One region of the Deinococcus sp. JMULE3 genome, then DNA from elsewhere that is predicted to be linked to it. Evidence: riboswitches for the same ligand, from Rfam matches in the RefSeq annotation. Region 1 holds a riboswitch; the other holds the start of a gene.

Evidence for each region. Region 1 has a riboswitch for thiamine pyrophosphate ahead of thiC (phosphomethylpyrimidine synthase ThiC). Riboswitches for the same ligand answer to the same signal wherever they lie in the genome.
Region 2: another riboswitch for thiamine pyrophosphate. It lies ahead of EXW95_RS05685 (thiamine ABC transporter substrate-binding protein); the one in region 1 lies ahead of thiC (phosphomethylpyrimidine synthase ThiC).

The regions. Positions count from the first base shown of each region.
Region 1 is NZ_SGWE01000004.1:1,458,060-1,472,281, forward strand. Features, by position in the region: gene paaC (1,2-phenylacetyl-CoA epoxidase subunit PaaC) at 1-716, opposite strand, end outside; gene EXW95_RS09950 (phenylacetic acid degradation protein) at 713-1,303, opposite strand; gene paaA (1,2-phenylacetyl-CoA epoxidase subunit PaaA) at 1,331-2,305, opposite strand; gene thiD (bifunctional hydroxymethylpyrimidine kinase/phosphomethylpyrimidine kinase) at 2,354-3,127, opposite strand; gene EXW95_RS09965 (FAD-binding oxidoreductase) at 3,120-4,028, opposite strand; gene EXW95_RS09970 (thiazole synthase) at 4,162-4,977, opposite strand; gene thiS (sulfur carrier protein ThiS) at 5,092-5,304, opposite strand; gene thiE (thiamine phosphate synthase) at 5,301-5,930, opposite strand; gene thiC (phosphomethylpyrimidine synthase ThiC) at 5,927-7,801, opposite strand; TPP riboswitch at 7,972-8,084, opposite strand; gene EXW95_RS09990 (hypothetical protein) at 8,265-8,864, shown strand; gene EXW95_RS09995 (hypothetical protein) at 8,899-10,410, shown strand; gene EXW95_RS10000 (IclR family transcriptional regulator) at 10,466-11,191, opposite strand; gene EXW95_RS10005 (cytochrome c) at 11,292-11,705, shown strand; gene EXW95_RS10010 (M42 family metallopeptidase) at 11,757-12,779, opposite strand; gene EXW95_RS10015 (isochorismatase family protein) at 12,776-13,189, opposite strand; gene EXW95_RS10020 (enoyl-ACP reductase) at 13,324-14,115, opposite strand.
Region 2 is NZ_SGWE01000004.1:592,496-606,717, forward strand. Features, by position in the region: gene EXW95_RS05670 (hypothetical protein) at 1-1,592, opposite strand, end outside; gene EXW95_RS05675 (hypothetical protein) at 1,589-1,951, opposite strand; gene EXW95_RS05680 (elongation factor G) at 2,015-4,027, opposite strand; TPP riboswitch at 4,180-4,279, shown strand; gene EXW95_RS05685 (thiamine ABC transporter substrate-binding protein) at 4,331-5,380, shown strand; gene EXW95_RS05690 (iron ABC transporter permease) at 5,774-7,321, shown strand; partial or broken gene EXW95_RS05695 (ABC transporter ATP-binding protein) at 7,323-8,310, shown strand; gene EXW95_RS05700 (thiamine diphosphokinase) at 8,377-8,949, shown strand; gene EXW95_RS05705 (alpha/beta hydrolase) at 9,165-10,538, opposite strand; gene EXW95_RS05710 (hypothetical protein) at 10,701-11,309, shown strand; gene yvcK (uridine diphosphate-N-acetylglucosamine-binding protein YvcK) at 11,525-12,889, opposite strand; gene rapZ (RNase adapter RapZ) at 12,882-13,721, opposite strand; gene metG (methionine--tRNA ligase) at 13,841-14,222, opposite strand, start outside.

The DNA of each region.
Region 1 (14,222 bases):
AGGTGGTGGGTGTGCGTGTCGCGGCCGGGCTGGGTGGTGGGGGCGTCGGGGAGGGTGAGGCCGCATTTGTCCACGAGGTGCCGGGTGATGAGGTCGGTCCAGCGGGCGTGCACGGCGTTCAAGTCGGGGAGGATGCCCGCTGCGGTCAGTTCGTCTTCGCCCTCGACGGGTTGGAAGAGTTGCGCGGCGTGCGGCCACAGTTCCGTCAGGGCGGCCTGGGTGCGGCGTTCGCTTTCGGGCGTGCCGAGGGCGAGGCGTTCCACCCACAGGGCAGTGTGCTGCACGTGGAATTTCTCCTCACGCACAGCCTTCGCGGCGATCTCCGCGAGGGGGGCGTAGGTGCTGCGGGTGGCGGCCTCCAGCCACAGGGCTTCGGCGGTGTCGTACAGGAACTGCCGGACCATCGTGAACGCCCAGTCGCCTTTCGGGAGTTCCACGAGGCGGGTGTTGCGATAGTCGTCCGGGCCGCGCCAGAACGCCACCCGGTCGGGGTCGCTGCCGCCGAGGGTCTGCGCGAGGCTCAGGTACAGCCCGGCGTGCCCGAGTTCGTCCTGCGCGATGTTCGCCAGCGCGATGTCCTCTTCGAGGATGGGGGCGTGCCCGGTCCACTCGCCGTCCCGGTGCGCGAGGATGATCTCGTCGTCGGCAAGGACCGTGAGTTTCAGGAGGAGGGCCTGCGTCTGCGTATCGGTGAGGGCTTGGATGCCAGTGGTCATGCGCTGTCCTCGCTGGGGGCGCGGCCCGGCATCAGACCGGCGCGTTTCAGTTCGCCGACGTGACGGCCGATCACGCCGTAGTGCTGCTGCTGCTTGTACGTCTTGTCCTTCGCGGGCGCGAACCAGCTCTCGACGGTGCCGGGGTCCTCGTCGGTGCGGACAACGGCTGTTTCGGGGAACACCATCCAGGCGAGGACGTCGGGGTGCAGGCTCTGCGCCTGCCGCAGCGCGTCGCCAGGGCCACCGGCGGTCACGGTGCCGCTGAGATCCACGAACGTCATGCTGCGTTTGTTCGTGCGTTTCACGCCCACGTGGTACGTCCCAGCCTCGCCGGGCGAGTCCAGCAGCGCGGGGTTCGTGGTCAGTTCCTCGGGCGTGGCGGTCAGGATGTCGTCCTCACGCACGCACCACAGGCTCACGGCGGCCGGGCGGCGCACGAACACGTTCCGCGCCGTCACCAGCGCGTGCGGCGGGTCACCCGCGTGCACGCTCCCCACCGCCTGATGCGGGCGGTTAGGGGCGTCCTGCTTGAACACCTCCCAGCGCGGCCACTGCGTATCGGAGGAAGGGAAGTGAGGTTGAGTCATGGGTGATTCCTTTCTGGGCTGAGGGGTTCAGTCGGCCGCCACCGCGCGTTGCCGGTCGGTGTAGGCCTGGAGGGCGTCGCGGACCCAGGCGCCGTCGTCGTGGGCGTGCTGGCGGGCGCCGAGGCGTTCTTTATTGAGGCCCTGTTCGCCGCGGATGACGGCCCAGAATTCGTCCCAGTGGATGGGGCCGTGCCGCCAGTTGCCCTGGTCGTCCTGGTGGAGGTCCGGGTCGGGGATGGTCAGGCCCGCTTCCATGAGTTCGGGCACGTGTTCGTTGATGAATTCCTGGCGGACTTCGTCGTTGCTCTTGAGTTTGATGCCCCATTTCGAGAGGACGCCGCTGTTGGGGCTGTCGGCGTCGTGCGGGCCGAGCATCATCATGGCGGGCCACCACCAGCGGTTCAGGGCGTCCTGCGCCATGGCGCGCTGCTCGGGGGTGCCCTGGGCGTACGCGACGATCATTTCCTTGCCCTGCTTGTGGTGGAAGGTTTCTTCCGAGCAGATGCGGACCATGGCGCGGCTGTACGGGCCGTAGGAGCATCCGGCGAGCATAGTCTGGTTCTTGATAGCGGCGCCGTCCACGAGCCAGCCGATCATGCCGACGTCCGCCCAGGTGTGGGTGGGGTAGTTGAAGATGCTGCTGTATTTGGCCTTGCCGCTCAGGAGGGCCTGGAGCATGTCCTCGCGGGTGGCGCCCAGCGTTTCGGCGGCGTGGTAGAGGTACTGGCCGTGTCCGGCCTCGTCCTGCACCTTGGCCATGAGGATGGTCTTGCGTTTCAGGCTGGGGGCGCGGGTGATCCATTCGCCTTCGGGGAGCATGCCGACGACCTCGCTGTGGGCGTGCTGGCTGATCATGCGGATGAGCTGGCGGCGGTACTCGGCGGGCATCCAGTCGCCAGCCTCAATCTTCTCGCCGCGAGCAATGCGGGCCTCGAAGTGGGCGTGCTGCTCGGGCGTTTCGCCTGGGGTGATGCCGGTCTGGGCGGGGGTGGGTTGGGTCATGGGGGCAACCTCCTGATTGGAACTTGCCCCCAGTGTACCTAACGAGCGTTAGGTTGGATGTGGGGTGGGTTGCACCTGCTCCCCCGCCGCCCGGTGCCCCAGCGGCCCGTGCCCCGCGCCCAGGCCCGGCGCGGCGCGGATCGCGCCCTGCAGGTACGCGTGCGCGGCCCGCACCGCGTCTGGCAGGGCCAGACCGCGCGCGAGGTTCGCGGTGATCGCCGCCGACAGCGTGCAGCCCGTGCCGTGCGTGTGCCGCGTATGCTGCCGCGCCGCGCTGAGCATGAGGTGGTGCCCGTGGGCGCGCAGCTCGTCGGTGACGGTCTCACCGGGCGCGTGCCCGCCCTTCAGGAGCAGCGGCGTGGTGTCCGGCACGCCCGCCGCGCGCAGGGCCGCCCACTCGGGGACGTTCGGGGTGACCAGCGTCGCCAGGGGCAGCAGCTCATCCCGCAGCGCGTGCAGGGCGCCGTCGTCCAGCAGGGCGTCCCCGCTCTTGGCGAGCATGACCGGATCGACGACCAGCAGCAGATGTCGGCCCCGCAGGGCGTCGGCCACCGCGCGCACCAGCCCCGCGTTACCCAGCGCACCCGTCTTCACCGCCGCGACCGGGAAGTCGTCCAGCACGGCGCGCAGCTGCGCGGCCACCAGCCCTGGCGGCAGCGGGTGCGTGGCCTGCACGCCCCGGGTGTTCTGCGCGGTGATCAGCGTCAGGACGCTCGTGCCGTACACGCCGTGCGCCTCGAAGGTCTTCAGGTCCGCCTGGATGCCCGCCCCCCGCCGGAATCCGACCCGGCGATGGTCAGCGCAACGGGCACCGTCATGCACTTACCCCCTGTTCCACCAGCGCCAGGACGCGCGCCGCCGTGACCGGGGCGAGCAGCGACCCGTGCCGCCCATGTCCCGTCGCGACCAGCACACCGGGCAGGGTCGGGTGCGGCCCGACCAGCGGCAGACCGTCCGGCGTGACCGGGCGCAGGCCCACGAGGAACGAGGCGACCTCTGCGACGTCCGCCCCCGGCACGAGCGTCCGGGCCGCGCCGCGCAACCAGCGGGCCGCGTGGGCGTCGGGTGTGGTGGCCCAGCTGCGGCGAGCTGTCGCGCCGACGTACAGGCCGTCCGGGCGGGACAGCGCGTAGCGGGAGAACCCCCGCGCGGGCGGCCCGTAGCGCGCCCCCACCTCCGGCGCGCCGCGCAGCAGCAGCGCCTGCCCCTGCTGCGCCGTGACCGGCACACCGAACGCGCCGCTCCACGCGCCCGCCGCGACGATCACCTGCCCGGCGAACCAGTCGCCCGCGTCCGTCCGCACCCGCACCCCACCCACCGACGGGATGAGGGACTGGACGTGCGCGGCCACCACCTCGGCCCCCTGCCGGGCCGCGCGGACCACCGAGGGCGGGTGCAGGCTCCCCTCGCCCGGCGTGCAGGCCACCCCGCCGCCCGGCTGCACGCGGGTCACGTCGGGCCGCAGATGAACGGGCACGCCCGAGCGTTCCAGCGCCGCCGCCAGCGCGGGCCAGCGCCGCAATCCCTCCAGCGCGTCCGCGTGCAGGGGCGTGCCGCGCAGCCGCTCGCCGTCCGGGGTGAGCAGGCCCGCCGCCGCCCGCCACGCCGCGCCCGGCCGGTCTGCGTCCAGCACCAGCACATCCGCACCCGCCCGGCGCAGCGTGAACCCCACCAGTGACCCGATCAGGCCGCCGCCCACCACAATCACCTCCCGCGACCTCATGCGGATTCCGTCTGTTCCGTCGGCAACCCGGAACACCACCGGGTCGCCAACTTCACGCCCTGAATCCGCTCTACTCCTCCTCGCATCCGCTCGGATTGACGCGGTTCTGCGAACCTTTCAACCGGAGTCAGCCTCACACGGGCACTTCCGGGTCAGGCAGGCGCACTACCCCACCCAGCGGGCTGCTGGAGCTGGCGTGCGTGCGTTCGGGCATCCGTCCGGCCAGGAACGCCGCGCGGCCCGCCTGCACGCCCAGCGCGAAGGCGTGGGCCATGCCGACCGGGTCGCGCGCCTCGGCGATCGCGGTGTTCACCAGCACGGCGTCCGCGCCGAGTTCCAGCGCCTGCGCCGCGTCACTCGGGACGCCCAGGCCCGCGTCCACGACGATCGGCACGCGGGCGCCGTCCAGCACGGTCCGCAGCAGCTCGGGGCTGCGCAGGCCCCGGCCGGAGCCGATGGGGCTCGCCAGGGGCATCACGGCGGCGCACCCGGCGTCCTCCAGCGCGCGGGCCAGCACCGCGTCCGCCTGCACGTACGGCAGCACCGTGAACCCGTCGGCGGCCAATCCTTCGGCGGCGCGGAGCGTGCCCACAGGGTCGGGCAGGAGGTAGCGGGCGTCGGGGATGACCTCCAGCTTGATCCAGTTCACGCCGGTCGCCACGCGCGCCAGCCGCGCCACGCGCAGGGCCTCCTCGGCGGTGCGGCACCCGGCGGTGTTCGGCAGGAGTTGCAGCGCGTCCCAGTCCAGGGCGTCCAGTAAACCGTCATGTCCGGGCGCCCGCAGTTCGACGCGGCGGATGGCGACCGTCACGATCTGCGACCCGCTCGCGGCGAGCGCCTCGCGCATCACGCCGAAATCCGTGAACTTGCCCGTGCCCGTCATCAGGCGCGAGGTGAAGGTCTTCCCGCCGAGGGTGAAGGGGTCGGGTGTGTGCGGATTCTGCTGCATTACGAACCTCCGGTGAGTGGACGCGCAGGTTCTCCATTCCGCAGAACCCGCCCCTGTTCCTGCTCGCTCCGCTCGGGGGCAGAGGGCCTGACGGCCCACGCTGCCCCGGAACTCTCAGCCCCCCCCGATAATTCGGACGATCTCGATGACATCTCCGGCCTCCAGGGTGCGTTCCGGCACGCGGGCGCCGGGGTAGAAGTCGTCGTTCACGGCGACCGCCACGCGCGCCGGGTCGATGTTCAGGTCGCGCAGCAGGGCGGGCAGGGTCAGGCCGGGCGTGAGGGGCCGCGCCTCGCCGTTCACGGTCAGGATGGCGGGGCGGGTCACGCGGGCACCCCCCGCAACGCCCCCAGCAGGTCGGACGCGGCCTGGGCGGGGTCGCGGGCGTCCAACACGGCGCGCACGACCGCCACGCGGGTCGCCCCGGCGGCCAGCACCTCGTGGACGTTCGAGGCGTCGATCCCGCCGATGGCGTACCAGGGCAGCGGCGGATTCAGCGCGGCCACGGCGCGCACGTAGGCCAGTCCGGCGGGCGCGCGGCCCGGTTTGGTGGGTGTGGCGTGCACCGGCCCGGCGGCGATGTACGCGGGGGCGTCGGCCAGCGCGGCGCACGCCTGCGCGGGCGCGTGCGTGCTGCGGCCCAGCAGCAACTCCGGCGCGAGCCTGCGCGCCCAAGCGGGCGGCAGGTCCCCCTGCCCTAGGTGCACGCCGTCCGCCCCGCACGCGGCGGCGACGTCCACGCGGTCGTTGATGAAGAACGGCACGCCGCGCGCGCGGGCCAGCGCCGCCACCCGCTCACCCAGCGCGATATACGTCCCCGCCTCCCAGTCCTTGCAGCGCAGTTGCAGCGTGTCCACGCCGCCGTCCAGCGCAGCCTCGACCCGCGCCAGGAACTCGGGTTGCGGCTGCCCGGCGCGGGGCGTGGCCACCAGATACAGGCGACCGAGGGTCACGCCTCCCCCTCCGGCCCATGTTCCTGGCGGGGCACGTACACCTCGCCGCCCAGCGCGCGGAACTCGCGGGCCTTCTCCTCCAGTCCGGCCAGCACGTCGGGGGCGCGCAGGTCGTGGCTGAGTTTCATGGAGCAGAAGTGCGGGCCGCACATGGAGCAGAAGTGCGCGGTCTTCGCCGCGTCGGCGGGCAGCGTCTCGTCGTGCAGCGCGCGGGCCTTCAGGGGGTCCAGGGACAGATTGAACTGGTCCTCCCAGCGGAACTCGAACCGCGCTTTACTCAGGGCGTTGTCGCGGGCCTGCGCGCCGGGGTGGCCCTTGGCGAGGTCGGCGGCGTGCGCGGCGATACGGTACGCGATCACGCCGTCGCGCACGTCCTGCCGGTCCGGGAGGCCCAGGTGTTCCTTCGGCGTGACGTAACACAGCATGGCGGTGCCGTACCACGCGATCTGCGCCGCGCCGATCGCGGACGTGATGTGGTCGTACCCGGGCGCGATGTCGGTCGTGAGTGGCCCCAGCGTGTAGAACGGCGCCTCCTGGCACACGTCGAGCTGCCGGGTCATGTTCTCGCGGATGAGCTGCATGGGCACGTGGCCGGGACCCTCGATCATGGTCTGCACGCCGTGGTCCCACGCCACGCGCGTCAGTTCGCCCAGCGTGTCCAGCTCCGCGAACTGCGCGGCGTCGTTCGCGTCCTCGATGCTGCCGGGGCGCAGGCCGTCCCCGAGGCTGAAGGTGACGTCGTACGCGGCGAGGATCTCGCAGATGTCCGCGAAGTGCGTGTGCAGGAAGTTCTCGCGGTGATGCGCGAGGCACCACTTCGCGAGGATGCTTCCGCCACGCGACACGATCCCGGTGCGCCGCCGCGCGGTCAGCGGCAGGTGCGCCAGCCTTACGCCGGCGTGGACGGTCATGTAGTCCACGCCCTGCTCGGCCTGTTCGATCAGCGTGTCGCGGTACACGTCCCAGGTCAGGTCCTCGGCCACACCCCCGACCTTCTCCAGCGCCTGATAGATCGGCACGGTCCCCACGGGCACGGCGCTGTTCCGGACGATCCACTCGCGGGTCGGGTGGATGTGCCGACCCGTGGAGAGGTCCATGACCGTGTCGGCACCCCAGCGGGTCGCCCAGATCATCTTCCCGACCTCCTCCTCGATGGAGCTGGTCACGATGCTGGTGCCGAGGTTCGCGTTGATCTTCACCCGGAAGTTCCGCCCGATGATCGTGGGTTCGAGTTCCGGGTGGTTGATGTTCGCGGGAATCACCGCGCGGCCCCGCGCGACCTCCGACCGGACGAACTCCGGCGTGATCTCGCGCGGGATGGCGGCCCCGAACCCCTGGCCGGGGTGCTGGTGGGTCAGGTCGAAATCCGCCTCCTGCCGCAACTGTTCGCGCAGGGCGACGAATTCCATCTCGGGGGTGATCTCGCCGCGCCGCGCCGCCTGAAGCTGCGTGATCCCCGCGCCGGGGCGGGCGCGGCGGGGCCGGGGCACACGCGGGAACGGCAGCGGGCCACTGACGTCCAGCGCCGGGTGGCGCCGCTCCCGCGCCAGTTCCAGCCGGGCGTCCCCCGCCAGCCAGGGGCGCGCGTGCCCCAGCCCGGCGCGCAGGTCCACGCTCAGGCGGGCGTCCGTGTACGGCCCACTCGTGTCCGGCACGAGCAGGGCCGGGTTCGGGACGGTGCGGGTCAGGTCCCCCACGCGTTCCAGGGTCGGCGACTGCCGGATGCGCCGCGCGGGCACCCGCACCCCTGCATGAATGGTGCCGGTCAGGTACACCTTCTCGCTGTTCGGGAACGGCGCGGTCAGCTCCGGGTCGAGAATCGTCAGGGCTTCGGTCGCGGGGTCGGTCGGGGGTGGGGTCAGGGTAGTCATGGGCACTCCAGAGAAATGGGAACAGGACGGGGCCGCCGGGCACCCGCGAGGGCGTCCGGAGCTGGGAGGGCGACTGTCAGGGCCGCCCGTCAGGTCGGGTCAGGTCAGTGGCTTGCCAATAGAAAAACGCCCCCCTCACGCGTCGGAGGGGGGCGAAACACGCAAAGACGTTTCGGCACCCGTCACGCTCCCTCCGCTGGTATGAACCAGATCAGGTTCCTAGGGTTGAACACGGTGTTCTCTCAGCCGACGCTCTTGACGGTCGGCACCCCTGGTGACTGTGCGGCGAGTGTACACCGCACGCGCCCCGCACGAAAGCAAGACTGGTCTTCCCCGTCCAGACGGGCGAAGATGAAGGCCAGCGGCCCATACGTCCGGACAGGAGCGGCGACCACCCCGACAACGATCAGGAGTACCGAAGATGTCAGAGACACAGACGTTCAAACTCCCATACGGCGAGACCGTGTTGATGTTCGATGCTCAATCGCCGCTAGGAAATCAGGCTCCTGAACTGCTCGGCAATCTCCTGGATGAATTTATTCTGGATGGCGTTTTCAGCAAGGACGTCATCCTTGATTGGCTGCCACTGAGAATGATCAGGGCGGGTCGCAATATCTTCCTTCAGGAACCATGTGACCACAATTTTCAATGGCGGAACGACATCACTCAGACGCTCGGAGATTATCTCGGAAGGCGCAAGATTCACAGCAAGGTCAGTCAACCCATTGTGTCTTTTTCGTACCGAGATTCCTTGTCCCTCCGCCGTGATCTCAATCTGGACAGCGTCATAGTCTTCCATAGGGACGTCAAACTCGGGGGGAGCCACCACGGGTGGAGTGTCGTGTCAATTGAGGACTGGAACGACGAGGTGGCGTATACCAAACTCACATCCGCCGATTTTCATACGACGACTGTTTTTGAAGGTCTCAACTCGATAGATAGGCGGCTCGCCCAGGTTCTCTCACTCCCCGACTTTTCCGCTTTTGCTTTTAGGAAGGGGCGGAACGAGATCATGATGATCGGTACGGGAGATCAGGAGAACTGCTTCATTCCTCTGAGCTGACTGTTCTGTTGCTCTTCGCATTCCGGAGGTTTCCATGAACCGTGCCCTGCTCCTGCTGCTGCCCGCCCTGCTCCTGACTGCGCCCGCCCGCGCGCAGGCTGCCCCGCCCACGAAGACGACCCTGGCGACCTGCGGGGCGTACACCGTGAAGACCGTCGAGAACGGTTTCGACGATCCGGAAGACCGCGTGACGCTGTCGCGGGCGGGCGTGACGTACGCGACCGTCACGGACACGATGGTCAGCGTGGACTGGTGCCGGGACGTGACGGGAGATGGCGTGCCGGAGGTGCTGCTGGCGGGTTTCTCGGGCGGCGCGCACTGCTGTTTCACTCATCACCTGTACTCGCTGACCAGCCCGCCCCGCAAGCTCCTGACGGCGTTCAGCGCGCACAGTGATTCGCTGGACGCGCGGCAGCTGGATGGTCGGGGGCCGCTGGAGTTGATCGGGTCGGACTGGCGCTTCGCGTACGGGTATGGCCTGAGTTTCGCGGAGAGTGCGCCGCTGCCGGTGGTGTACTCGCTGCTGCCCACGCCGGGCGGGGTGCGGTTCGTGGAGAACACGCGGGCGTTCCCGGCGTTCATGGAGTCGTACTCGCTGACGCGGCCCGGCGATCAGCTGTTCGGTGGTGGGGTGCTGGCCGAGTACGCCACGCGCCTCATCACGCGCGGCGGGGCGGCGGCGGACGCGTGGGCGCAGGGCCTGCAGCCCCCCTACCGCGACTGGCTGGCGAACTACGGGCCGGATATCCAGCAGGACGTGTCGGATTTCGGGCTGTGGGACTGGCCCACGCGGGCCGGGGTGAACCCGGACGCGCAGCGGGGCGGGATCGGCGGGGCGTTCCTCGCGCCGGGTGTGCGGTCGTACCTGGGGCAGGTGATCGGCCGGGACGCGGCGACGCTGCGCCTGTACCGCGTGCAGGGGTCGGAGGTGGTGGCGGGTCCCGCACTGCTGTCGGTACCGGTAACCCGTGACCGGTACGGTGAGCCGGTCGTGCCGGTGTGGCCGTCCACGACGGTGCGCCGCGCGTCGGGTCGGGACGACGCGCTGCTGCGGGACGCGCGCAGCGGCAGCGTGCGGTACCTGCCGGTGCGCCTGTCGGCGGGCGGCATGACGGAGCTGAAGGACGACGCGCTGGGCGTCACGGCGGGGCTGCTGGGCGACCTGAGTGGCGTGGCGGGGCACGTGGCGGCGCAGTTCCGGGACGTGAAGCGCACGCCCGAGCAGCAGGCCGAGGTGCGGCGGCGCGTGCAGGCGGCCGTGACCCGCGCGCAGCCGTGGCTGGAAAGCTGGAAGAGCCAGGAGGCGTTCGCGCTGGAGCGGCTGGGGAACTTCACGTTCAGCTCCGTGCGGCTGCTGACAGACACGCCCACGCGGGCGCAGGCGGTCATGACGACCACGGTGGGTTTCACGGACGCGAAGACGGACAGCGAGTACGTGAACGGCGAGCGTTTCACAATGATCGTGAACCTCGCGCGCGGCGCGCAGGGCTGGGCGGTCACGGACTGGACGCTGATGCCGCGCACGGGTGAACTGAACGAGGAGTGAACGCAGCGCGCCGCCCAGTTTCACGTTCCGGGCGGCGCGCTGCGTTGGGGGTGGGTTACGGGAGGGCTTCGGCCTCGCGGACGATCTGCACGACGCGTTCGCGGATGTGGCGTTCCTCGCGCAGGTAGCGCTGGGCGCTCATCTGCACGCCGATGGCGGCCACCACCGTGTCGGTGTCGCCGTGCGCGGTGTGCAGCGCGTGGTAGGGGACGCCCAGGGTGCACTGGCCGGGGACCCATTCCTCGATGGAGTACGCGTACCCGAGGCGTTTGACCTTGGCGACTTCGGTGCGCCACTCGTCCAGGCTGGTGATGGAGCTGGGCGTGCACGCGGCGAAGGTGCGGGGGGTGATGTCGGCGTGCGCGTAGAGGATCTTGCCGCTGGCGGTCGCGGTGGCCGGCAGGTAGATGTCCAGCGGCAGGTCGATGTCGGCGTCCGGGTGGCGTTCGCGGATCGCGGCGACGACCTCCTCGCCTTCCAGGATGCACAGGAACGCCACGGCGCGGACTTCCAGCGCGAGGCGGGTGATCAGCGCGCGGGCTTCCTGGAACCAGGGCAGCGAGGAGGTCAGTTGCGCGCCCATCTCGGCGATGTGCCAGGAGAGGCGGTACTTGCCGGCGGGGGTGCGGCGCAGGAATCCGGCCTCGGTCAGTCCGGCGAGGTACGCGTGGGCGGTGGCGCGGGGGACGCCCAGGTGCGCGGCGAGGGCGCGCACGCCCCATTCGGGTTGTTCGGCGCTGAATGCACCCAGGATGTTCGCCGCCTTCTGAAGAGAGAGCACGCGTCCAGCTTACAGGGACAAGCCAGGATTGTATACATCTTTTCCGGCCAGTGTACCCGGTTCATCCACCCCGCACCCCACCCCCGCTAGAGTGCCCGGCGTGCGCGCCCCTGCCCTGCTGCTCCTGCCCCTGCTGGCCTCCCTGAGTGCCGTGGCGACCGGGACCCCCACCCCCGCCACGCCGCCTGCCGTCCCCACGTCCGCGCAGGCCGAACAGCTTCAGCGTGGCGAGACCACCTACTTCCTGGCCTGCGCGATCTGCCACGGCGACCGTCTGGAGGGCGTCAGCGCCCCCGGACTGGGTGGCGAAGACTTCCGCGCGCTGTACCGCACGGTGCCGCCCCGCGCGCTGCACGACCTGATCCGCGACACCATGCCGGACGACCGCCGGGGCACCCTGAGCGCCCAGGAGGTGCTGGACGTCACCGCGTACCTGCTGCGCGAGAACGACCTGCCCCGGCCCGAGGGGGCGCTGGGGGCCGAGACGCTCGACCACGTCCCGCCGACGCCCTGACGGTCGGAGGGCCCGGGCCGCCTTCACCCGGACCCGCTCCCAGCACGCGCCTTACTGGCGCAGGTAGGCCAGCATCAGCTCGCCCGTGGCGCGCAGCGCGTCGGTGTGCGTGCGCTCGTAGGCGTGGCTGGCGTCCACGCCCGGCCCGATCAGCGCGACCGGGTAGTCCCCACCCGCGCGCCACGCGGCGGTGCCGTCCGAGGCGTAGTAGGGGTAGATGTCCACCCGCAGGTCCAGGCTCGCCGAGCGGGCGGCGGCGCGCAGGCGGTTGCCCAGCGCGTGGTCGTACGGCCCGCCGCCGTCCGCCACGCACAGGGAGACGCAGTGTTCGCTGCTCGTCTGCCCCTCCCCGACGGCCGCCATGTCCACGGCGATCAGCGCGTCGGTGTGCGCGGGGATGCCGGTGGCGGCGCCGTGCCCGACCTCCTCGTAGGTGGTGACGTGGAAGGACGCCGTGACGGGCGCGGGGGACGCGAGCAGTTCACGCGTGACCGCCAGGAACACCGCGACCGCCGCCTTGTTGTCGAGGTGGCGGGCCTTCACGTACCCGCTCGCGGTCACGCGGGGGCGCGCGTCGAAGCTCACGAAGTCGCCCTCCTGCACGCCCAGCGCGCGGACGTCCCCGGCGCTGAAGACCGCCTCGTCCAGGCGGACCTCCATGACGGCCGCGTCGCGCTTCAGGTCGCGCAGGGCCGCGCCGTGCACGTGGGTGCTCTGGCGGACGTTCACGACCGTTCCGGTCAGGGTGCGGCCCGCCTGGGTGTGCACGAGGACGTCCTCGCCCTCGACGGTCGCCCAGTCGTACCCGCCCAGCGGCCACAGCCGCAGCCGCCCGCTGTCCTTCACGCCCTTGACCATCGCGCCCAGGGTGTCCACGTGCCCGCTGAACGTCACGTGCCCCTCGCCGGTCCCGGCGACCTCCCAGGTCAGGGCGCCCTTGCGGGTCCGCTGCGCCGCGACGCCCAGCGCCTGCAACTCCTGCTCCAGCAGCGCCACCGCCGCGTCCGTGAAGCCCGTGGGACTGGGCGTGGCGAGCAGCCGCACCAGCACGTCCAGCGTGTAGTCGAGGTTCATGCGGGCACTTCCAGCGACTCGATCCGGAAGCCCTGCCCCTGCGCCGACGCCAGCGTGGCGTCCAGCGCGGGCGTGCCGCTCAGGGCCAGCAGGTGCAGACTCTGCACCGCGCGGGCGTGCAGTTGCGCGGCCAGTTCGCTGCCCTCGAACGCGTCGGGCATCTCGGCGCGGACCAGCACGTCGCCCTGCTCGGCGCGGAAGTCCGGGTGCAGCGTCCACTCCTTCGAGAAGGTGTCCCAGTCCGCGCCGTGGGGGGCGTCCCACTGCACGAACGCCACCACCCAGCCCTGCGCGCGGGCCTCGTCCACGTGATGCGCCCAGTCGCGCGCCACCGCCCGCTCGTCGGGCCGGTCGTTCAGGTCGTGACGCTGCGCGTTCAGGAGCAGCAGGGCGTGCGCGGAGAGGGTCATGCCGCCCAGGATACCGGGCGCGCACCCGCCAGGACGGCAGTCCGGCTGACGGTCTGCCCCCCGGCTCACAGCGTTGCCGGTTCTCCCGAAGGGGCAACTGCGCGCCCCTGAACACCGCAGTCAGGGGGCAGCGGTCAGCTCGGTTGTTCGATCTTCATGGCCATGATGCTGGAGCCCGCGTCCACGTACACGGTCTGTCCGGTCACGCCGCTGCCGAGATCCGACAGCAGGAACAGGGCCAGTTTGCCGACCTCGTCGGGGGTGGCGTTGCGGCCCAGCGGGGCGGCCTCGGCGGCCTTCTCGAACATGCTGCCGAAGCCGGGGATGCTGCGCGCGGCGATGGTGCGCATGGGTCCGGCGCTGATGGTGTTCACGCGCACGCCGGCCGCGCCCATCTCGCTGGCGAGGTAGCGGGTGGTGGCCTCCAGCGCGGCCTTGGCGACGCCCATGACGTTGTACTTGGGCACGACCTTCTGCGACGCGTGGTACGTGAGGCTGACGATGCTCGCGCCGGGGCGCAGCAGCGGCTCGGCGTGGCGGGCGGTGGAGACCAGGGTGTACGCGCTGACGTTCAGGGCAGTGTTCCAGTCGGCCTCGGTGGTGTCCAGGAAACGGCCGTCCATGGCGGTGCGGGGCGCGAACGCGATGGAGTGGATCAGGTAGTCGAGGTGCCCGAACTCTTCCTTCACGCGGGCGAACAGGGCGGTCAGGTCTGCTTCGCTGGTCGCGTCGGCCTGCTGGGCCCACACGCCTTCTTTGCCGGTCAGGAGCTTGTCGAGTTCGCTCTTCAGGCGTTCACCCTGGTAGGAGAAGCCCACGCGGCACCCGGCCGAGAGAAGCTGCTCGGCGATGGCCCAGCCGAGGCTGCGGGCGTTCGCGACGCCCATCACCAGGGCGGTCTTGTCACTCAGGTCAATCTGCACCATGCGGGGGACTCTAGCAATCCGCGCCCGGCGGCGCTGATGCGGGTGCAAAAAATCGGACCGGGCGCGGCACTTCACGGTGCGTGGCGTGCAAAAAGCGTCAGAATCCG
Region 2 (14,222 bases), 870 kb from region 1:
GCGACCTCGGCGTACACGCCCAGCAGGTCAGGCGGCAGCGGCTCCCGCGTGTGGAAGTACGGGTTGAGCACGTCCGGTCCCAGGCGGGCGAGCACCTCGCGGGCCACTACGGGGGGCAGCGTCCGGTTGCGCAGCAGCGTCTCCGCCACCCAGTCCACCGGGTCGGACGCGAGGCGGCGGGCCAGGGGTTCGTCCAGCGGAGCTCCCACGGCCATGGCTCCCCGCACGGCCACACCGCCTGAATTCAGGAGGGCGTCCCGCACGTCGGGCGGCAGGTCCGGACGTCCCGCCAGTGATTGCTGCCCCTGCTCGTCCGCGCCCAGCTGCGCCCACAACGTCCGCAGGAACTCCGGGGGCAGTGGTCGCCGGGGCAGCGCCCAGACCGGCAGGGGGCCGTTGCCGAGCATGTCCATCAGTTCATCGTCCCTCAGGTCGTCCCGGCGCAGCAGAGAGGAAATCGCTCCAGGAAGTGTCCGGAGTACGTCGCGGACGTCCGGCAGCAGGTTGGGCGCCTGCGCCAACGAGTCAAGGTCATGGCGAAGTTCAAGGCCACCACCGGCGGCCCGGGCGACGCGCCACTGCTCCTCGGGCGGCCAGGACGGATCGAAGGGGTCCTCTTTCGTCTCGTCCTCCCGGAGATCGTAGGCTTCCTTCACCAGCGAATGTGGGTCGTCTTTCAGGTGGTTCAGCAGGTCGCCTAGCAGGTCCTCGCGGCCCATGACGGCGGCGCGGACGCTCGGGTCCGGGTCGGTGGCGTACGTGCTCAGCAGGTCCAGGGGGACGGATTCCGCTCGGGCTGCCATGCGGCGCAGCGTCACGTCTGCCCCCCTGAAGAGCGTCAGCAGCGCCGAGCGCACGTCCTCAGCCGCCGACGGGTTGTTGAGGACCGCGAGGCGGACGCGCCATTCGGGGTCCCCGGCGAGGTCGGTCAGGGTGCGGCCGGGCGTGCTGGGGTTCGCGGCGACCGCGCGGCGGACCTGCGCCCACTCGCTGCGGGCCAGGGTGTCCAGCACGCGGGGCAGGGTGGCGGGGTTCCCGGCCTCCATCTCCTGTTTCGACAGTGGCAGGGTGCGGCCCGGTCGGTCGCGCATGGTCCAGGAGACGGACGGGTCCAGGTCCCCGTGCAGCGGCGTGACCCAGTCGTCCGGCACGGACCGGTTCCCGGCGACCGCCGCGCGGATCTGCGGGTCGGGTGAGGTCACCCAGGCGTTCACCTGTGACCGGGTCGGGTCGGGGGTGCTGCGGGCTGCCAGGACTTCCTCCGGGTTGCCAGTGAAGGTCACCTCGTAGGTGCCGCCCAGACTGTTCCCCGTCAGGTAGGTCAGCTGCCCGAACGGCACCACGTCTCCGCTGGCGAGGTCCCACAGGTAGGTGCCGAACGTGCTCAAGTCTGCGTTCCACACGGCTTCGTTCCACACGGCTTCCCGGATCCCCTCTTCCAGTTCCGGCGGCAGGGTCAGCGCCTGTCCGTCCTCGCCGAGCACCTCCAGTTCAAACTGCCTCTCGTCGCTGTGCCAGTGGTACGTGAACTGCACGCGGGCCACTCCGGCGCGCTGCAGGCGGCGGGTGAAGCCCTGCGGGAAGACGCTCACGGGCCTTCCTCCTGTTCGCTTTCGCTCAGGCGGGCGGCGCCGCGGGCCATCCAGGGGCGCAGGGGCAGGTCGCCCAGCCAGTCCTGCACGGTGGGAATCTCGCCGCCCATGTCCTCGCGGACGTGCTGCTCGCCGATCAATCGCACGGGGACCTTCTTGCCGGTGCTGAGGGTCAGGGTGGTGCCGAAGACCTGTTCGCACAGGAAGATGCCCAGGCTGGAGTGCAGGACGGCGCGGTGGCGGACGTCCGGCAGGTGGGCCTTGGTCTGGTCGAACCAGTTGTGGATGGGCAGGTACTCGTCGGGCGTCCCGCCGAACTGTCGGCTGGAACTGATCGCGTGGTGGTACGGGTGCGCCATGCCCCAGGGTACGCGGGTGGGGTGGGGGCCGCGCGACGACCTGCCCGGTTCACGCGGCCCGGTTCACGCTCCGGCCAGTTCCCCCTGCCGCGCCTCGATGATCTTCCTGGCGAGGTGGTCAGGGACGGGCTGGTACCCGTGGGGTTTGACGCTGAACGCGCCGCGGTCGCCGGTCAGGGAGCGCAGGTCGGCGCTGTACGTCTGGAGTTCCGCCTGGGGGACGAGGGCGGTGACGGTGATGACGGTCCCTTCGGGGTCCATGCCCTGCACGCGGGCGCGGCGGGTCTGGAGGTCGCTGATCAGGTCCCCGGTGAACGAGGCGGGGGCGCGGACGCGCAGCTGCATGACGGGTTCCAGCAGGCCGGGGCGGGCGTTCGCCACGGCGTTTTTCAGGGCGAGGCTTCCGGCGGTGCGGAAGGCGATATCGCTGCTGTCCACGTCGTGGTAGCTGCCGTCCAGCACGGTGACGTGGACGTCCTGCATGGGGTACCCGGCGAGTGCGCCGCGCTGCATGGCGTCCTGCACGCCCTTCTCGATGCTGGGGATGTACTTGCCGGGGATGGCGCCGCCGACGACGGCAGACCGGAACGCGAAGCCTGGGCCGGGTTCGATGCGGACTCTGCAGTCACCGTACTGGCCGTGCCCGCCGCTCTGTTTCCGGTGTTTGCCCTGCGCCTCGGCGGGGGCGTGGATGGTCTCGCGGTAGGGGATGCGGGGCGGGGTGGTGGTCACGGTGACGCCCTGCGCGGCCAGCTTCTCCACGGCGATGCCCAGGTGCATGTCGCCCATGCCGGACAGCAGCTGCTCGCCCGTCTGGGGTTCGCGGGCGTAGTGCAGGGTAGGGTCCTCCTCACGCAGCTTCGCGAGGGCCGCGCCGAGTTTGTCCTCGTCCTGGCGGGTGGCGGGGTGAATGGCGACGGTGTGGACCGGTTCGGGCAGCCACAGCGGGTCGTACGTGATGGGCCGGGCGGGGTCGGCGAGGGTGTCCCCGGCGTGCAGGTCCGGGAGTTTCGTCAGGACGCCGATGCTCCCGGCGGGCAGTTCGGGCACCTCGGTGAGGTCCTTGCCGTTCGGGACGTACAGGTGCATGGGGCGCACGTCCAGGTCCTGCGAGGTGTTGCGCAGCGTGTCGCCGGGCCGCAGCGTGCCGCTCCAGACGCGGATGTACGCGACCTTGCCCACGAACGGGTCGATGGACACCCGCCACACCCGCGCGCTCAGCGGGGCGTCCGGGGTGGGCTCGCGGGTCTGGCCGTCCACGCCGGTCAGCGGGCCGCGTTCGCGGGCGCTGCGCAGCCCCGTGACCATCAGGTGCAGCAGCGCGTCCAGGCCCACACCGCTGAGGGCACTGACGGGCAGCACCGGGTAGAGGGTGCCCGCGTGGACGGCCCGCAGGTACGCCGCCTCCAGCTCGTCGTCCCCGATGGGTTCGCCCTCCAGGTAGCGGCCCATCAGGTCGTCGTCCGTCTCGACGATGGCGTCCAGCAGCGCGTCCCGCGCCTCGCGCAGCGCGCCGCTCAGGGCGGGCGGGAGGTCCTGCGGGGGGCTGACCTCGCCCGTCAGGACGTTCACCACGCCCCGGAAGTCCGGCCCCTCCCCCACCGGCAGGAACGCCGCCGCGACCGGCCCCTTCAGGCTGGCCCGCACGTCCGCGAGCACCGTGAAGAAGTCCGCCCGGTCCCGGTCCATCCTGTTCACCACCACCACGCGCGGCATGCCGAAGCGGTCGGCGGTCGCCCAGGCGCGCTCGGTGCCGACCTCCACGCCGCCCACCGCGCTGACGAGCACCAGCACGCTGTCCGCCGCGCGAATCCCGCCCCGGATCTCCCGCACGAAGTCCGCGAAGCCCGGCGTGTCCAGCACCGTCACGTCCGTGCCCTCGTGGGTCAGGCGCAGCACCCCGGTCTGGATCGAGAAGCCGTGCGCCTTCTCGGCGTCCGTGTGGTCGCTGCGGGTCGTGCCGTCCTCCACGCGGCCCATGCGCGAAATGACCCCGCTGCGGTGCAGCAGGGCCTCGGCCAGTGTCGTCTTCCCGGTGCCGCTGTGCGCGGCCAGACTCACGATGCGGTGAGGCACGAAAGATCACCATTCCTTTCCCGAACATCCCCTCGGGACGGGCGGCAGCGACCGGCGAACGCACGCGGACAACAGAAATTGTGGTGCCGCCAGTGTACACCCGGTCAGCCCTCCACCTGCGCCCCGGTTGCCCGCGTGCGCTATCCTCGTGCGTGCGTCACCGGGGGTGCCTGCCGAAAGCGGCGGGCTGAGACTTACCCCAGGAACCTGATCCGGGTCATTCCGGCGGAGGGAGCGTGACCGGCCGCCCACACCCGTGGCGCAGGCCCACCGCTTCCCCTCGTGACGCGAGGGGACTTTCTAATGCGTACCAACCTGACTGTACTTGCCGCACTTGCCATTGCCAGCGCCGCCAGCGCCCAGACCACCGCAGCACCGACCACCCTGACGGTCATCACGCACGACTCCTTCGACGTGGACAAGAAACTCATCGCCGCGTTCGAAACGCAGAACAGGGCCAAGGTGCGCTTCATCAAGGGTGGCGACGCCGGGGAACTCCTGAACCGCCTGATCCTCACCCGCCGCGCCCCCATCGCCGACGTCGTGTACGGCCTGGACAACAGCCTGCTGCCCCGCGCCCGACAGGCGGGCATCCTCCAGCCGTACAAGAGCCCCCTGCTCTCCCGCGTGCCCGCCGCGTACCACCTGAGCGAAGACGGCCTGCTGAACACCGTCGACTACGGCTTCGTCGCCCTGAACTACGACCGCGCGTGGTTCGAGAAAAACAGCGTCCCGCTGCCCAAAAGCCTCGACGACCTGAAAACCCCCACCTACGCCAAACTGACCGTCGTGCAGAGCCCCGCCACGAGCAGCCCCGGCCTCGCGTTCCTCCTCGCCACCGTCAACCACTACGGCGAAACCGGCGCGTGGCAGTGGTGGCGCGCCGCCCGGCAGGGGGGCATGAAAGTCACGCGCGGCTGGAGCGACGCCTACTACAAGGACTTCACCCGCAACGGCGGCAAGTACCCCATCGTCCTGAGTTACGCCAGCAGCCCCGCCGCCGAAGTCTTCTACGCCGACGGCTTCAACCCCACCAAACTCCCCGCCCAGTCCCCCACCGGGAACCTCTTCCTGCCCGGCAGCACCTACACCCAGCTCGAAGGCGTCGGCATCCTGAAAGGCACCAAGCAGGCCGCCCTCGCCCGGAAATTCGTGGACTTCATGCTGAGCGCCCCCGTCCAGAGCGACATCCCCACCCGCATGTGGATCTACCCCGCCGTGAAAGGCACCCCCCTGAACCCCGTGTTCACCTTCGCGCAGGAACCCCAGCCCACCACCGTGAAAGCCGAGATCGCCGCCAACCCCCAGCGCCTCGTGGACGCGTGGGTGACGCAGGTGCTCCGCGCGAGGTGAGGGTTGTGGGGAGTGGGAAGTGGGCAGTGGGAACACAGGCTGCTTCGCAGCGGAAGGACACACGGCTGCTGCGCAGGACCCCTCAGTCAGCTGCGCTGACAGCTCCCCTTAGAGGGGAGCCTACAGACATGCTGTTGCCAAAGCTGAAAAAGTAGACCCCGCTGACATGCACCAAGCCTTCCTGCCCCTCTACCGTCATGGCCCACGAGCCGTCGTGCGCGAAGCGCGCGGGCCTTCGGCGGTTGCGAAGGATGGCGTCGAGGCCGGACACGTCACCGCCCATTCCAGATACGCCGCACCGAAAGAATCTCTTGCCGAGCGCAGCGACTGCTCCCCCGTCCCCCCTGGGGATGGGGGCTGGGGGGTGGGGCAGCCCGCCGCAGGCGCCCTCCAATGAACAGCACGAAACTCCAGGGCTGGCTCCTCGCCCTGCCAGGCCTGATCTTCGTGGCACTCTGCCTCGTCCTCCCCCTGGCCAGAACGCTGCGCGAGGGTGGCGTGACCCTGGATGTGTGGCGTGACCCGTACTTCCAGGGTCGCCTGGCGTGGACGCTGACGCAGGCGGGCGTGACGGCGGGCGTGGCGGCGCTGATCGGGGTGCCGCTGGCGTTTCTGCTGTCGCGGTTCGAGGTGCGTGGGAAGGGGTTGTTCCTGCGCCTGCTGCTGCTGCCGTTCGTGACGCCGACGCTGGTGGCGGTGCTGGGGCTGAGTGCGCTGCTGGGGCCGCAGGGGTGGGTGACGCGCCTGTCGGGGGTGGACCTGAGTGACACGCCGGTGCTGCTGGTGCTGGGGAACCTGTTCTTCAACGTGCCGGTGCTGGTGCGTCTGAGTTACGCGGGGTTCGCGCGGGTGCCGGGGAACGTGGTGGGCGCGGCGCGGTCGCTGGGGGCGCCCTGGTGGCGGGCGGCGCTGGGCGTGGCGTTGCCTCTAGCGTTGCCGGGGGTGCTGGCGGGGGTGGTGCTGGTGTTCCTGTACTCGGCGTTGAGTTTCGGCCTTCCGCTGGCGCTGGGCGGGGAACGGTTCGCGACGCTGGAGGTGGAGATCTACACCCTGACGGCGCTGCAACTGCGTCTGTCGGAGGCGAGTGCGTTGATCATGGGCCAGCTGGGGTTCACGCTGCTGGCGACGTGGGCTTACGTGGCGCTGTCGCGGGGTGGGGTGGGCGTGCCGCTGGGTAGCCTGCCGCGCGCGCGGGGCGGGGCGCGGGCCGCGCTGCTGGGGCTGGGTGGCGTGGTGACGCTCGTGTGCTTCGCGCCGCTGGTCGCGGTGGTGGTGCGGGGCGTGCTGGGCTCGTCGGGGTTCACGCTGGCGTACTGGCAGGGCGTGCTGGCGGACCCGGACACACCACTGCTGGTGTGGAACACGCTGCGCTTCGGGCTGATGGCCCTGGCGGGCGCCACGCTGCTGGGCGGCCTGTACGCGCTGGGCGCGTGGCGGGCCGGGTCGCGGGCGCTGGACCTGGTGTCGCTGATGCCGCTGATGGTCTCACCGGTCAGCCTCGCGGTCGGGTACCTGCTGGCGTACCCGGTGCTGGCCGCGACACTGCCGATGCTGATCGCGGCGTACACGCTACTGGCGTGGCCGCTGGTGGTGCGTTCGCTGCTGCCCGCGTTGCGCGCCATTCCACCCAAGCTGTTCGAGGCGGCGCGTTCACTGGGCGCCACGCGCGGCGCGGCATTCCGGTCCGTCACGGTGCCGCTGGCCTTCCCGGCGCTGCGGGGCGGCGGGGCGCTGGCCCTGGCGACCGTGCTGGGCGAGTTCGGCGCGACGCTGGTCCTCACGCGGCCCGAGTGGGCGACCCTCAGCACCGGCCTGTACGAACGGCTGGGCCGCCCCGGCGAACGCAACCTCGGCGAGGCCTGCGCACTGGCGACCGCGCTGCTCATCCTCGCCACGCTGGCCTTCACGCTGCTGGACGGCGGCGAGGGCGAGGTGACGTGAGATGCTGTCCCGCGTGACCGACCTTCCCCCTGCCCTGTCGCTGCGTGACATCCAGAAATCGTTTGGTGGGGTGGCGGCGGTGCGGGGTGTGTCGCTGGACGTGGCGGCGGGTGAGACGGTGGCGCTGCTGGGCCCGAGCGGGTGCGGGAAGAGTACGGTGCTGCGGGTGGTGGCGGGTCTGGAGCGGCCGGATGCGGGGTCGGTGGTGGTGGCGGGGCGGGATGTGACGGGCCTGCCGCCGGAGGCGCGTGGGGTGGGGTTGGTGTTTCAGGATTACGCGTTGTTTCCGCATCTGAGTGTGCTGGGGAACGTGGCGTACGGGCCGCGGGTGCGGGGCGCGGGGCGCGCGGCAGCGGAGGCGCGGGCGCGCGAGGCGCTGGCGCTGGTGGATCTGCCGGGGCTGGAGGCGCGGCGTCCGGCGCAGTTGTCGGGGGGGCAGGCGCAGCGGGTGGCGCTGGCGCGGGCGCTGGCGACAGGGGCGGGACTGCTGCTGCTGGATGAGCCGATGTCGAACCTGGATGAGCGGCTGCGCGCGGAGTTGCGCGCGGGGTTGCGGTCCCTGTTCGCGCGGGTGGGGGGCGGGGGTGCTGCTGGTGACGCATGATCAGCGGGAGGCGCGGGCGCTCTCTGCCCGCGTGGCGGTCATGCGGGCGGGTGAGCTGGTGCAGGTGGGGGCCACCGAGGAGGTGTTCGCGCGGCCCGCGACGGCGTGGGTGGCGGCGTTCCTGGGCGAGTCGAACCTCCTGCCGGACGGGCCGGGCTGGGTGCGGTTCGTGCCGGAAGAGGCGCTGCGACCCGGTGTGGGTGACCGTTGGCCGGTGACGGCGCGGCAGCCAGTGGAGGGAGGCGTGCAGGTGACGGTCGCGCACGCGTGGGGGCCGCTGTCCCTGACCCTGAGTGCGCGGGAGGCGGCGGCGCTGGACGGGGACCACCTGCGTCTGAGCGTGGACGAGTCGGGTGTGCGGCGCCTGCCGGAGGACCGGGCGTGATCGCGTGGGTGCTGGTGGGGGTCGGCTGGTGGATTCGCCGCTACTGGCGGCGCTGCCCGCCCGGACGTGGTGGTCGCGGCGGATGGTGGGGCGCGGCACGCGGCGCTGCTGGGCATGTGGGGCCTCGGCGTGCGGGTGGACGTGTGGGTGGGGGATTTCGACTCGTCGGCGGGCGTGTTCGTGGACGCCCCGCGTGAGGTGCATCCGGCGGCGAAGGACGAGACGGATGCGGAACTGGCGATCCGGGTGGCGCGCGAGCGGGGCGCGACGGAACTGGTGCTGCTGGGCGCGTTCGGCGGGCGCTTCGATCACACGCTGGCGCTGGCGCTGCTGTCCCTGCGCCTGACGGAGCTGGAGGGCCTGCGCGTGACCCTGACGAGCGGGGACGAGTGGGGCTGGCCGCTGACGCCTGCCTCTCCCCTGTCGCTGGAGGTGCCGCGCGGCGCGACGCTGAGTGTGCTGGCCGTGACCGACCTGCGGGGCCTGAGCCTGGGCGGGGTGCGCTGGCCGCTGGACAACGCCAATATCCCGCTGGGGAGCGGCTGGACGGTCAGCAACGAGACGCCGGGCGGGACCGTGACCGCCTCGCTGCGCGAGGGCCGCGCGCTGCTGACGGTGCTCCCCACCCTGCCCGAGTGACGAGAGGGGGGCACTCCGGCACGGAATGCCCCCTCTCTTCCCACTCCCTACTGCCTACAGCCCACAACCTTCTCCCCTCACAGCGGTTTCCAGTTCCATTGAAGGGCCAACGGCACGCCCTTCAACTCCACTTCCAACCGCTGATGTTGACGGCTTCTCGCTCTGCTCGGTTCAGAGGCATTGAGCAAATCCCTCAACACCTCTGAACACCGCTGTCAGTTCGCGGGGCAGGCGTCCACGCCGGGGCGGGTGCTGCGGGTGAAGGCGCAGCCGTAGTTGGGGTCGGCCAGCACGGCGGGGGTGGCGACGTCGTCCCCGGCGGGTTTCGCGCCGCCCGCCTCCCATTTCACGAGGTCGTTAAAGCCCTCGACGAGTTCCGGGCCGGTGAATTCGCAGTGTCCGGCGGCGCGGATGGCGCGCTGCACGAGGCGGTCGCCGTTCCCGGCGGCGTTCACGGCGGCGCGGTACAGCTGCTGGTGCTTGAAGGGCACGTAGAAGTCCCCGGTGGTGTGCAGGGTCAGGACGGGCACGCTGATCTCGCCGTTCACGCGGGGCAGGTAGCGCACCTTGCCGCTCAGGGCGGGGTTGGGGTCAGCGGCGGGCGTGACGCGCAGGATGCCCGCGTTGAAGGCCATCTCGGCGGGGGTGGGGGTCGCGCCGGTCGTCCAGCGGTAGGTGGTGCCCGCGTTGCCGTAGATGTTGCGCGGCAGGATGCCGGTGATGGTCCCGTCAGCGCCGCCGGTACCGAGGACCGCTTTCTGCCAGTACCCGAGGCGGAAGGCCAGGTCGAACACGGGTCGGGGGCCGCCGGTCAGGTTGCGGGCGATCTCGCGGAGTTTGGCGCCCTGGGTGGCGTTTTCCTGCCAGACGGGGTCGGTGGCGCTGCTGAACAGCGCGCCGATGATGTCGGGCAGCAGCGCCCGGTACGTGTCGGTGCCCTGCGGGAAGGTCTTGGGTCCCAGTCCGGCGAGCTGCGCGGCGGCCAGGGTGTAGTCGCCGAGCCACTGGAATTCGTACTCCTCGTCCATCACGCCGCAGACGGGCATGGCGGCGGCGTAGGTGGTCCTGTTCTTCGCGGCCTGCGCGGTTTCCTTCTCGACGGCGGCGCCCGCGACGTGCCCGCCCATGCTGACGCCCATGATCAGCGTCTTGGTGGGTTTCGCCCGGCCGGTCAGGGTGCTGAAGGCGTTGGCCAGGGCGTTGGTGTCCTCCACGCCGGCCTGCACGTCGTAGTAGTTGGCGCTGTAGGAACTGGCCGCCCAGGCGTACCCGAGGCTCAGCCAGTAGGCGCGCAGGGCGGGCGCCTGGACTTTCAGGTCGGGGCCGTCACCGGCGTACCCGTGGGCGTACATGATCAGCTGACCGTTCCAGGTGTCGGGCACCTCGATGGCGTACGCGGCGTCACCGTGCAGGCCGGGCCTGACGCCCTGGTAGATGCTCGCACCGGGCAGGGCGGTGAAGGTGGGCGTCACGGCCTTGAAGGTGCGGGTGTCGTGCGCGCGGGCGGTGGTGGGGGACGGCACGGACGCCGGGGTGCAGGCGGACAGGGCGAGGGCAGCAAGCAGACTGGCGGTCACGGAACGCTTCATGGGACTCCTTGGGCGCGGGCGCGCCGGGCTGAGCTGTAATGGTCTGCCCTGACTATAGCCCCGGGAACTCCTGGCGCGCCGCCCGCGTACAGAGCTGACATGAGATCAAGTGGCAGAGGATGGGGGTGCGGGTGTCTGGGCTGCGGTGGCGGCACGCTGCTGGTGCTAGCGCTGCTGGGCGGCCTGGCGTGGTTCCTGGTGATTCAGCCCGCGCGGGCGTTCCTGGCGGACTGGCAGACGCCCACCGCGCAGACCCAGAGTGGACCGGCGCAGGGTGGGCAGACTCAGGGTGGGGGGACGGTCACGCCGCCCGCCCCGACCGGGAACGTGAACGCGGCCCTGACGAAGGCAGACGTGCAGAAGTTCGTGCGGGTGCGCCGTGACGTGCGGCAGGCGATGGGTTCGTCGTTCACGGGCGTGCAGCAGGTGTGGACGGACATCCAGAACGGGCAGAACCCGAACCTGTTCCAGATGATGACGGTGCTGCGCGAGGTGGGCGGCAGTGTCGGCGCGGCCCGGCAGGCGCAGGTGGCCGCCCTGAACCGCGAGAACATGAGCGCCGAGCGCTACGCGGCGGTCCGTGCGGGCGTGAACCGGGCGCTGGGCGTGCCCAGCATCGACTTCTCGCAGGCGGCGCAGTCCCTGCAGAACGGGCAGGTGCCGGACCTGAACCGCGACGTGCAGACCGGCACCGCGCAGGAACGGGCGCTCGTGCAGCCCTTCCAGCGGGAACTGACCGACACGGTCGCGCTGGGCCTGCTGGGCCTGTAATACGGGATGAAATTGACTTGCTTCCAACGTGATTGCCTTCCGTTGTCCCCTCTCCCCCTGTGGGATGTGGGAGAGGGAGGGAGGAGCGAAGCGACGGAAGGGTGAGGGGGCCACTGGGCGACTCCGAATGTTTTGGAATCACTTGAATCCCGTATAACGGCAACAGCAGGAAGCGGGCGCCCTCCGCACGGGGCGCCCGCTTCCAGTTGCGACATTCAGACGGTCTGGTCGCGGCGGGGCGCGGCGTACAGCAGCGCCTGGGCCAGGGCGGCCGGGTCGTGGCGGGCCTGGCCGGGGTGCAGCAGGGGCAGGATCACGCTGCGGCCGCGCAGGTCGCGGCTGGCGCCGTTGAGGCTCAGCAGGTGGGCGCCCTCGGCGGCGTAGCGGGCGATCACGTCACGGGGCGGAACGGCGTTGTTCACCAGCACGCAGTCGGGCGTGCGGCCCAGGTGGTGGGCGATGGCCTGCACGTGCCCTTCGAGGGTCAGGTCGTCGGTCTCGCCGGGTTCGGTCATCAGGCTCGCCACGTAGATCAGCGGGGCGGGACTCTGCCGCAGGGCCTGCGCGACGGCGGGTACGAGCAGCGCGGGAATGATGCTGGTGTACAGGCTGCCGGGGCCCAGGACGATCTGGTCGGCGTCCCGGATGGCCTGCACGACCTCGGGCAGGGCGGGCAGGTCGGGTGGGTCCAGGGTCACGTGGTCGATACGGGACGGCGTGACGTGACCAGCGAACTGGCTCTCGCCGCGCACGGTACGGCCGTCTTTCAGGTGGGCGACCAGGGTGGGGGGCTGGGTGGCGGCGGGGTACACGCGGCCGCGGATGCGCAGCACCTCGTGGATGTCGAGCATGGCGTCGCTGAGGCTGCCTTCCTGTTCGCTCAGGGTGGCGAGCATCAGGTTCCCGAAGGTGTGGCCTTCCAGGCCGTCTCCGCGCGTGAAGCGGTGCAGGAGCAGGCGGGTCATGACGGGACTGTCGCTCAGGGCGGCGTAGCAGTCGGTCAGGTCGCCGGGGGCGATCATGTCCAGCGACTGCCGCAGTCGCCCGCTGCTGCCGCCGTCGTCGGCGACGGTGACGATGGCGGTGGTGTTCCCGGTGTGGACGCGCAGGCCGGTCAGGAGGTTGGACATGCCGGTTCCGCCGCCCAGGGTCACGATGCGCGGCCCGCGGGACAGGTGGCGGTTCTGGTACATGAGGTCCACGGCCTGTTCGGGGGCGGTGCCGGTGCCGCTGAGGACCGAGCGGTTGAGCATGACGATGCTCAGCAGGGCACCCAGCAGGGCCAGGGTCATCAGGACGATGCCGCCCACGTACAGCGGCATGACCTCGGGGCGGATCAGGGCGTTCACCCAGAGGATCCAGCGGGTGGCGGTGAAGTGCAGCGGGCCGGTCCAGGTGAAGTGCAGCACGCCGACCGCGCCGATCAGGGTGCAGATGACGAACAGCGCCAGCCAGCGTTTGACGCCCAGGCCGGGGGACATCCACATGCGGGCGCGCCGTCCGGCCAGCTGTCCACGTGCGAGCAGTTCGCGGCGGCGGGTTTCCGGTGGGGCGCGGTGCGGGAGTGGCGGGTCACTCATGGGGTTCTTTCATGTCGCGGTGATCCATGATGTCCACGTTCAGGTCCGCGAGGTCCTGCGAGAGACGGTGGGCGACGGCGACGCTGCGGTGCTGCCCGCCGGTGCAGCCGATCGCGACGGTGTACCCGTGGCGGCCCGTGGTGCGGGCGCGTTCGGCGGCGACCCGCACGAAGTCGCGCAGGTCGGCGTAGAACTGCTCGCTGGCCTCGCCCTGGAAGGCGTACGCGGCGACCTCGGGGTCCAGGCCGGTGCGGGGGCGCAGTTCCGGATCGTAGTACGGGTTGGGCAGGCTGCGCACGTCCAGCACGAGGTCCGCGTCGCGGGGCGGGGCGTGCTTGAACCCGAAGGACATCAGGCGCAGGTGGAAGTCGTGTTCCAGCCGGTAGACCCGCAGGACCTGCGCGGCGAGGTCCTTGGCGCTCAGGGCGGTCGTGTCGATCACGGTGTCCGCGATGGAGCGCAGCGGGGCGAGCAGTTCGCGTTCCCGCGCGAAGTCGAACATCAGGTTCTCGCCCAGCGGGTGTTCGCGGCGGGTGAAGTTGTAGCGTTTGAGCAGCACGTCGTCGTTCGCTTCGAGGAACAGGACGCGCAGGTCCTCGCGGCGGCGTGAGAGGCGCACGTAGCTGTCCTCCAGCGCGCCCATGAAGTCGCGGGTGCGGACGTCGGTGCTGATGGCCACGCGGGTCAGGCCGCGGGCGTGCACGAGGTCATGCATCGCGCCCCACAGTTCGGGCGGGAGGTTGTCCGTGATGAAGAACCCGGCGTCCTCCAGGGTTCGCAGGGCGGTGCTTTTTCCACTGCCGGACAGACCGGATACGACGACAAACGGCATGGGTGCAGTGTAGCCCGCGCCTGCGGGGCAGCCCGTGACGGGACCGTCATGCAACGTGAACGCCGCCCGGCGCGTGGGGCGCGGGCGGCGGTGCGGGGTCAGTCCGGGTCAGTGCCGGGTCAGCGGACCTTGGTGCCGCTGGGTAGGTCCAGACCCAGGCCCACGAGGTCCAGGTTGCCCTGGTCGTCCTCGGCGGCGAGGATCATGCCCTGCGACTGAATGCCGCGCAGCTTGGCGGGTTTCAGGTTGGCGACCAGGATGACCTTGCGGCCAACGAGCGCTTCGGGTTCGAACCACTTGCGGATGCCGCTGACGACGATGCGTTCCTCCTCACCGAGTTTCACGGTGAGTTTCAGGAGCTTGTCGGCCTTCGCGACGGCCTCGGCGGCGATGACTTGCGCGACGCGCAGGTCGATGCGGGCGAACTCGTCGATGCTGATCAGCGTCTCCGTGGCTTCGGGGGCGGCAGGGGCAGCGGCGGGCGTGGCGGGGGCGGTGGTT